3 regions of the Rahnella selenatireducens genome follow, and region 2 is predicted to be linked to each of the others. Evidence: predicted binding sites of a transcription regulator. Region 2 holds the regulator's gene; each other region holds the start of a gene.
What was found. Region 2 encodes sigma-54, which starts transcription at its own class of promoters, with help from an activator protein. Its sites were predicted from a motif close to GTTGGCACANNTTTCGCTNT; they were not measured.
Positions count from the first base shown of each region.

Region 1: the regulator sigma-54 is predicted to act here: its motif matches at 1,130-1,149, upstream of glnK (P-II family nitrogen regulator).
Region 3: the regulator sigma-54 is predicted to act here: its motif matches at 2,039-2,058, upstream of ACLBVC_RS10715 (gamma-glutamyltransferase family protein).

Region 1 is NZ_JBKEZJ010000001.1:599,830-603,110, reverse strand. Features, by position in the region: gene ACLBVC_RS02920 (SmdB family multidrug efflux ABC transporter permease/ATP-binding protein) at 1-868, shown strand, start outside; gene glnK (P-II family nitrogen regulator) at 1,211-1,549, shown strand; gene amtB (ammonium transporter AmtB) at 1,635-2,924, shown strand; gene tesB (acyl-CoA thioesterase II) at 3,052-3,281, opposite strand, start outside.
Region 2 is NZ_JBKEZJ010000011.1:88,675-91,955, forward strand. Features, by position in the region: gene ptsN (PTS IIA-like nitrogen regulatory protein PtsN) at 1-447, opposite strand, end outside; gene hpf (ribosome hibernation promoting factor) at 557-844, opposite strand; gene rpoN (RNA polymerase factor sigma-54) at 868-2,301, opposite strand; gene lptB (LPS export ABC transporter ATP-binding protein) at 2,401-3,126, opposite strand; gene lptA (lipopolysaccharide ABC transporter substrate-binding protein LptA) at 3,133-3,281, opposite strand, start outside.
Region 3 is NZ_JBKEZJ010000005.1:196,696-199,976, forward strand. Features, by position in the region: gene ACLBVC_RS10715 (gamma-glutamyltransferase family protein) at 263-1,870, opposite strand; gene ACLBVC_RS10720 (sensor domain-containing protein) at 2,329-3,281, opposite strand, start outside.

The sequences.
Region 1 (3,281 bases), on a different contig from region 2:
TATTTTGCAGCAAGCGGTCGTTGCCGGTGAGCGTATTTTTGATCTGATGGACAGAACCCAGCAGCAATACGGTCCGGACGACAAATTACTCACCAGCGGAGAAATTGAAGTCATGGACGTCAGCTTCGCTTATCAGCACGACAAATGGGTGCTGGAAAATATCTCCCTGCACGTTCCGTCGCGCGGGTTTGTGGCGCTGGTCGGGCATACCGGTAGCGGGAAAAGTACGCTGGCGAATCTGCTCATGGGATATTACCCGCTTAATAAAGGTGAAATCCGCGTGGACGGACGCAATCTTGCGGACCTGTCGCATACCAGCTTGCGTAAAGGTATCGCAATGGTTCAGCAGGATCCGGTGGTGCTGGCGGAATCGGTGTTCGCCAATGTGACATTGGGGCGGGACATTGATGAAGCTCAGGTCTGGCACGCGCTGGATATCGTGCAGCTTTCGCCACTGGTGCGTGAAATGCCGGAAGGGCTGAATACGCGTCTGGGTGAACAGGGGAATAATCTTTCCGTTGGCCAGAAACAGTTGCTGGCGATGGCGCGTGTTTTGGTGCAGGCACCAGAAATTCTGATCCTTGACGAGGCAACGGCTAACATTGACTCCGGAACCGAGCAGGCAATTCAGCGTGCGCTGCGGGCTATCCGTCAGCAAACTACTCTGGTGGTGATTGCTCACCGTCTTTCAACGATTGTCGATGCCGATAATATTTTGGTATTGCATCGGGGCCAGGCGGTTGAACAAGGTAATCATTTACAGCTTCTGGCAGAAAAAGGTCGTTATTATCAGATGTATCAGTTGCAGCTCGCCGGGCAGGAACTGGCGTCAACCAGTGCGGTTATTACAGCAACAGAAAACGTATAATCTTTCAGCTGGCGCAAACTGATTGCTGCGCCAGTTCATTTCTTCCTGCCCTTTTAATCCTCCCTTTTAGCGTCTCACGCACCTGAACCATGCAGGCAAAACGTTCCGCTGAATTCCTCTGCACTAAAAAGCAGCGACAGGCACTTAAATGGTGCGTGCGGGGTTAGGATGAATACGGTCTCACAACTGTGCGCCGGGTCACGAATAATCTGAAAATGCCGTATTACGCGGGAATCGCATGAATATTTACGTGATTTCAACTCTGGCACACCCTTTGCTTTAACCATTCCGTATCGGGCGCGAGGTTTCTCGCGGCAAGCCCTTAATTCGAGGAGTGGCAATATGAAGCTGGTTACTGTGGTGATCAAACCTTTTAAGCTGGAAGACGTGCGTGAAGCACTGTCTGCTGTTGGAATTCAGGGGCTGACCGTAACAGAAGTTAAAGGTTTCGGCCGTCAGAAAGGTCACGCTGAGTTGTACCGCGGTGCGGAATACAGCGTGAACTTCCTGCCAAAAGTAAAAATCGACATTGCTATCGCTGACGATCAGCTGGATGAAGTGATCGACGTGATCAGCAAAGCGGCCTACACCGGCAAGATCGGTGATGGCAAAATTTTCGTTGCAGAATTGCAACGCGTCATCCGTATTCGTACGGGTGAAACTGACGAAGCAGCACTGTAATTTCAGGCCTTTATCTCTGATATAAATCGCTTTGATATAAATCAGGTTAGAAAAAACAGTTTTGAGAAACAGGGGTGGGTTAATAATGAAAAAACTTTTATCCATGATGGGGCTTGGCGCGGTTGCATTGCTGCCTTCGCTTGCCATGGCAGCAGCACCGGCAGCCGCAAACGGTGCTGACAACGCATTTATGATGATCTGTACTGCCTTGGTACTGTTTATGACCGTACCTGGCGTGGCATTGTTTTACGGCGGCTTACTGCGCTCTAAGAACGTTCTGTCCATGCTGACTCAGGTTATCGTGACCTTCGCGCTGGTTTGTGTTCTGTGGATCCTTTACGGCTACAGCCTCGCATTCAGTGAAGGTAACGCCTTCTTCGGCGGCTTCAGCAATGTGATGATGAAAGGCATCGGCCTGGATTCTGTCACAGGCACCTTCTCCCAGATGATTCACGTTGCGTTCCAATGTTCATTTGCCTGCATCACTGTAGCGCTGATTGTGGGCGGTATCGCTGAACGTGTTCGTTTCTCTGCGGTGCTGATTTTCACTGTGATCTGGCTGACCTTCTCTTACATCCCGATGGCTCACATGGTCTGGGCAGGCGGTTTCCTGGCGGCTGATGGCGCGCTGGACTTTGCGGGTGGTACGGTTGTTCACATCAACGCCGCTATCGCAGGTCTGGTGGGTGCATATCTGCTGGGCAAACGCGCAGGCTTTGGCAAAGAAGCGTTCAAACCACACAACCTGCCGATGGTCTTCACCGGCGCTTCAATCCTGTACGTGGGCTGGTTCGGTTTCAACGCTGGTTCTGCAAGTGCGGCGAGCTCCATTGCAGCCCTGGCATTCCTCAACACCGTTATTGCGACCGCAGGTGCAATCCTGTCTTGGACGCTGGTTGAGTGGATGGTTCGCGGTAAGCCTTCTTTGCTGGGCGCAAGCTCCGGTGCTATCGCAGGTCTGGTTGCTATCACTCCGGCGTGCGGTACTGTCGGCGTGGGTGGTGCTCTGATTATCGGTCTGGTAGGCGGCATCACCGGTCTTTGGGGTGTGGTTACCTTGAAAAAATGGCTGCGTGTGGACGATACGTGTGATGTGTTCGGTGTTCACGGCGTGTGCGGTATTGTAGGTTGTCTGCTGACTGGCGTATTCACTTCCAGCTCTCTGGGCGGTGTGGGTTATGCAGAAGGCGTCACCATGGGCCATCAGGTCTGGGTTCAGTTCTTCAGCGTCTGCGTTACACTGGTCTGGTCTGGCGTTGTGGCCTTCATCGGTTACAAAGTGGCTGACATGATTGTAGGTCTGCGTGTTCCTGAAGAGCAGGAACGTGAAGGTCTGGACGTGAACAGCCACGGCGAGAATGCTTACAACCAGTAAGTTGATTTCAGAGAAAGTAGTGCGCTAACTCTCTAATTAAGCAGTACAAAATAATAAAGATGAAAAAACAGAAGGGGCGATATCACTATCGCCCCTTTTTTATGTCTGCTTTTTGTGAAAAACGGTGTTATTCGACCGGTCTTTGGCGGATCACGCCTTCCTGCACCGTAGAAGCCACTAAAACCCCTTCGCGTGTATAGAACTGGCCGCGAACAAAACCGCGGGCGCCAGAAGCTGAGGTGCTTTCAACGGCGTACAGCAGCCAGTCGTCCATGCGGAAAGGGCGGTGGAACCACATCGAATGATCGATGGTCGCCACCTGCATTCCCGGTTCCAGGAAGCCAATGCCGTGAGGTT
Region 2 (3,281 bases):
GAACAGTTCTTCGTCACTTTGCGCTCCGCGCAGACGACGACATACCCCTTTATCCGCCAGTTTTTTGGCGACTAAAGACAAGGTATGTAAATGGGTTTTACATTGATCTGCCGGAACCAGCAAGGCAAAAAGTAAATCCACAGGCTGATTATCAATAGCGTCAAAAGCAATCGGCTGTTCAAGCTGAATGAATACCCCGACAGCACGTAAAGTGTCTTCTTCCAGCTTTCCGTGCGGAATGGCGATCCCGGCACCGATCCCGGTGCTGCCCATGCGTTCACGGGTCAAAATGGCGTCAAAAATCACCTGCGGTGATAAATTTAGCTGTTTGGCCGCCAGCTCACTGATGATTTCCAGTGCGCGTTTTTTGCTGGCGCAATGAACGCCGCTTTTGGTGCATTCGGCATTAAGCACCGACGTTAATTGCATTGCAGTATCGTTAATCATGTCATCTTCACTTTGGCGCTGTTTCACCCTTAAAGCTATATCGGCTCGTTTCCCGAAGGTCACAAGCCGATGCCCGAAGGTTTGTAGCACAGGGTTGGCTACATGAATGTCAGTGCTGTTTCAGTTTGTCTTTGTGCTTGTTCAGCTGGCGGGCCAGTTTATCAACCAGGCCGTCAATTGCCGCGTACATATCCTGATGCTCCGAGGTGGCATGCAACTCGCCTCCGTTCACATGCAAAGTGGCTTCCGCTACTTTTTGCACCTTTTCAACGCTCAACACCACATACACCTGATTTATCCGGTCGAAATATTGCTCAAGCTTGGCCAGCTTCGACGTGATGAATTCTCTCAGGGGATCCGTGATCTCAATGTGATGTCCGGTAATGTTGAGCTGCATAATGTCTTCCTTCTCTGTTGAGGTCAAACTAACTGTTTACGCTGGTTTGAGGGCGGGATGGACAAAGACTCTCGGTATTTGGCGACAGTCCGTCGCGCCACCATAATTCCCTGATCGGAAAGGAGGGTGGCTAACTTACTGTCACTGAGCGGTTTTACAGGATTCTCCGCGGCGATTAATTTCTTCACCAGCGCCCGGATTGCGGTTGACGATGCCTCGCCGCCGCTGTCTGTACTGACATGGCTGGAGAAAAAATACTTCAGTTCGAAAATGCCACGCGGGCTGTGCAGAAACTTCTGCGTCGTCACACGTGAAATCGTCGATTCATGCATTTCCACGGCACTGGCGATATCCGCCAACACCATGGGTTTCATAAATTCTTCACCTAACTCAAAGAACGCCTGCTGCTGCTCCACGATGCAGCGCGTCACTTTCAGCAGCGTATCGTTGCGGCTTTCCAGGCTTTTGATCAGCCATTTGGCTTCCTGCAAATTGCTACGGATGAACTGTCCGTCGCTGTCGCTGCGTGCGGAGTTCCCCATCGCGGCGTATTGCTGGTTGATCTTCAAACGCGGAATGCTGTCGGAGTTCAGTTCTACCGTCCAGACACCTGATACTTTTCGCACCAGCACATCGGGGATCACATATTCGGATTCACCGGTGTTAATCGACTGGCCCGGACGCGGATCAAGAGACTGAATCAGAAGCATCGCTCCTTTCAGTGTATCTTCTTTTAGCCGGGTTGAACGCATAAGTGCGCGGAAATCATGGTTCGCCAGCAAATCCAGATGTTCGCTGATAATCAGGCGTGCTTCGGTGATGAAAGGCGTGTCTGTGGCGTACTGCGAAAGCTGGATCAACAGGCAGTCACGCAGGTCACGCGCTGCTACACCGACCGGGTCAAAACGCTGAACGCGTTTTAAAACGGCTTCGACTTCGTCCATGCTGACGTTGTCGTCACCAATGCTTTCGAGGATGTCGTCAAGGGAAACGGTCAGATAACCGGTATCGTCTACCGCATCGACAATGGATGTCGCAATCGCGGCATCGGTGTCGGAAAACGGCGTCAGCTCCACTTGCCACATCAGGTAATCCTGAAGCGTCTGCGTGGTTTCACCCTGATAAATTGGCAGCTCGTCGTCGCTGTAATCGTTGCCGGTGCCGGAAGGTGTACCAGCGGTATAAATCTCGTCCCAAGTGGCGTCCAGCGGCAGCTCTTCGGGCATGTCTTTCTGCTCGAGCGCTTCGCGTGTATCTAATGCTTCGTTGTCGGTGGCTTCTACCGAATCGATTTCATCATGAAGGTCGGTTTGTTCCAGCAGAGGGTTGCTCTCCAGCGCGAGTTGGATCTCCTGTTGGAGCTCAAGCGTGGACAGTTGCAACAGGCGGATGGCCTGTTGTAACTGAGGAGTCATTGCCAGTTGTTGGCTGAGTCTGAGTTGCAAACCTTGCTTCATATCTTGGTTTTATTTCCGTTGATTACAAACTGAGTAACTTCTGTCTGAGACCGCCCGTCAGACTTTAGGTCAAAACGGGCACGGTTCCGGCGGCACAGATCACAGACGGAATTCTTCACCAAGATAAACGCGTTTAACCTGTTCATCAGCAAGAATGTCGGCTGGCGTGCCGTGGGCGATCAATTTGCCCTGACTGACGATATAGGCACGCTCACAAACGTCGAGAGTTTCACGAACGTTGTGGTCAGTGATCAGTACGCCGAGGCCGCTGTCACGCAAATGCTCAATGATTTTTTTGATGTCGATGACGGAGATCGGGTCAACCCCGGCGAACGGTTCATCCAGCAGGATAAACTTAGGATTCGCTGCCAGCGCGCGGGCAATCTCTACACGGCGGCGTTCACCACCGGACAAGGACTGACCGAGGTTATCGCGCAAATGGGAAATATGGAACTCTTCCATTAACTCATTGGCGCGATCGTTACGCTGCTCTTTGGTCAGGTCATCGCGGATTTGCAACACGGCCATCAGGTTATCAAACACGCTGAGACGGCGGAAGATGGAGGCTTCCTGCGGAAGATAGCCAATGCCGCGACGGGCGCGGGTATGCAATGGCAAAAGGCTGATGTCTTCATCATCAACGATAATACGGCCTGCATCGCGCTGCACAATCCCGACGACCATGTAAAAGGTGGTAGTTTTACCCGCACCGTTTGGCCCCAGCAAGCCGACGATTTCTCCTGAATTGACATTCAGGCTGACATCTTCAACGACCTTGCGGCCTTTGTATGCCTTGGCCAGATTCTCTGCGATTAATTTTGCCATAAAATATCAGTTACTCTTTTTGGTCGGCTGGCCGCCCGCGGCAGGCGTTTTTTGTTGGAGCTGCGAAGGAACCAGAACGGTCGTCACACGGTTGCCTTTATCACTGAAGGCTTCCATTTGCTGTTTCTGCACCAGATAAGTAATACGGTCGCCTT
Region 3 (3,281 bases), on a different contig from region 2:
GCATCACAGAGGATGTGGGATCAAGGGGGAAATTCAACTTCAACTTCAACTTCAACTTCAAGGTCGTGGGCGTCGGCCCACACCGACCAAAGACCCGGTAACGCGCGGGTCTCTGGTCAGTTTCGGCGCGGAGAGTTAGGCGATCACCGTTATTGAAAAACCGAAATTTTCTCGATCATCGTTCTGGCGCTTCACTGCAAGTGAAAAACTAAAATCACAAGCTCGCCTCAAAAGCAGCCTGTTTGCAGCGGCTTCCTGCAAATCACATCACCAACGCTTGTCCGTCCTTGCGGGATTCTGTCCCCGCCAGATACCCGCCCGCCGGATTTGCCACAATCACCTGCGCACCGCCGAACGAATGGCCGCTAAGTGGATCTTCGACAATCAGCTCATGCCCCATTGCGCGCAGCGCCGCCAGCGTATTGTGGTCACAAGTGGCTTCCATCGCGACCTGGCGGCCACCGTTAATCCGCCAGCGCGGCGCATCGATGGCGGCCTGCGGATTTTGTTTGTACAGCATTATGCGCAGCGCCAGTTGCAAATGCCCCTGCGCCTGCATCGGGCCGCCCATCAGGCCGAAGGACATCAGCGGTTTGCCTTCGCCGTCCTGCGCAAATGCCGGAATAATGGTGTGCAGCGTGCGCTTATTTGGCGCGACGCAGTTGGCATGCTGCGGATCGAGCGTGAAGCCGCAACCCCGGTTTTGCATACTGATACCGGTTCCCGGTACGACAACGCCGGAACCGAAACCCATGTAGTTGGACTGAATAAATGACACCATCATGCCGCTGGAATCGGCGGCGGTGAGGTAAACCGTGCCGCCCGGACGCGGTGCGCCGTAGGTCACGTCGCTGGCTTTCGTGCGGTCAATCAGGCGCGCACGCTCTTCCAGATAAGCATCGTTCAGGAACAGTTGTGGGTCGAACTGCATGTGGTCGTTGTCGGTGACGTGCTGATCCAAATCGGCCAGCGCCAGTTTCATCGCTTCGATGCACAGATGCGTGGTTTCGACGGAATCCACCGGTTTATCGCCGATGTTAAGCTTATCGAGAATGCCCAGCGCAATCAGCGTGGCAATGCCCTGACCGTTTGGCGGCAGTTCGTGAACCGAACCGCCCGCGAAGGATTGTTGCAGCGTTTCCACCCAGTCGGCTTTGTGATTCGCCAGATCAGCGTGCGTCATCGCACCGCCAAATTCCCGGCTGTGGGCGATCATTATATCGGCCAGTTCGCCGCGGTAGAACGCTCCGCCTTCGGTTTTGGCGATCAGTTCCAGCGTGTCGGCCAGCTGAGGATTACGGAAGATTTCGCCGATTTTTGGCGCACGGCCTTCAGGCGCAAAACAGGCGCTGAAACCCGGCTGGTTGCTCAATTTTTTCACCGCGATTTCCCACAGGCGGCCAATCAGCGGCGACACCGGGAAACCATTGCGGGCATAGTCGATCGCCGGTTGTGCCAGCGTGGTCAGCGGCAGGGTGCCAAAACGTTTTGCCACCGCCACCCAGCCGGAGACTGCGCCGGGCACGGTGACGGCGTCCCAGCCATAGGTCGGCACGGCTTCATGGCCTTTGGATGCGAAATATTCCGGCGTCCACGCCGCCGGTGAGCGGCCCGATGCGTTCAGGCCGTGGGCTTTCTTGCCGTCCCAGATAATCGCAAAAGCGTCGCTGCCCACGCCGTTACCGCTGGGTTCCAGCACGGTCAGCGCGATGGCGGTGGCGATGGCCGCATCGGCAGCGTTTCCGCCGAGCATCAGCATTTTCATCCCGGCCTGTGCTGCCAGCGGTTGAGAAGCGCAGACCGCATTGGCTCCCATCATCGTCGGGCGCAGGGTAGGATAAGCGACGTTAAAATCGTAATTCTCAGACATCATTATTCCTTAAGAAGCGGTGAACGCATTACGCCCTCGCGGCGACTGGCATTTTTTAACTCATTCAGACATTTGGAACATCCGGGAATGTCTTTGTCAAATTCAAAAAATGGGATGCATTTGCCAGCACGGGAGCTGAAATACGTATGCCGAATAAAAAGAAAGATGTTAGGGAGAATCGTGCAGACTAATTTGGTTTGCTCCTTCCCCTCTCACGAGGGGAAGGCCGGGATGGGGTGTTGGTTTTAGTGGCTTCGCGGCCTGCAAAACCCCCTCCGAACCTCACCCTTCGCAGGGGGAGGGGCAAAACAGCTGCTGAACGATCACCGCAGATGAGAAAACGAAATCTTCTCGATCCAGCCCTTATGGCAAGTGGAAACCAATCGCCAGAATTAACCCAATAATGAAACCTTTATCCCCCGATGACTCCTCCCGCTAATCGTGTTTAATACCTATCATCAGAGAGGTGTAAACCCGGTCAGGCGAGATTCTGAGGGCTGAGGCCGTCCAAAATAATATCCCTGGAACAAACTACAACCTTCTTCTTTAAGACGCATGAACTGCTCGGGGGTTTCGACGCCTTCTGCGGTGGTCTGAATATCCAGACTGCGGCTCATGCCGGTGATGGCGCGGATGATCGCCAACGCTTCGCGGCTATCTTGCATATCGTTGATGAACGACCGGTCGATTTTGATTTTGTCGAACGGGAACGAGCGCAGGTAACTCAGCGAGGAATAACCGGTGCCGAAATCATCCAGCGCGATACGTACGCCCAGTGCCTTCAGTTTTCGCAGGGTATCGATATTGCCCAGCGTATTGTCAAGCAGCACAGATTCGGTAATTTCTACTTCCAGACGCGAAGGATCCAACCCGGACGCTTCCAGTGCGGATTCCACCACAGAAACCAGCCCGCTGTTCTTGAACTGAATTGGTGAAAGGTTGACGGCAACAGTTTGCGATCCCTTCCATGTCGTGGCTTCGCGGCAGGCTTCATGCAGCGCAAAGGATCCAAGGCTGTGAATCAGGCCCGTTTCTTCGGCGATAGGAATGAAATCCACCGGCATGATCAGCCCGTTTTGCGGGTGATGCCAGCGCATCAGCGCCTCATAACCTATCACCGAATCGTGTTTGGCGTCGGTAATCGGCTGGTAGTAAAGACGCAGCTGATTGCAGGTAATGGCATCGCGCAAATCCATCTCGACCACACGGCGTTTACGAGCGGCGGCGTCCATTTCAATACGGAAATCTTCGTATCGGTTGCGGCCATTACGTTTGGCTTCGTAGAGCGCCATGTCCGCGCAACGAAGCAGCTGATCCGGCGTGTTCTCGATGGAATCCGCCAGTGCGATGCCGATACTCAGGCCGACAGAGAGCGAGTGACCGTCGATAATGACCGGCGGACGCACGGATT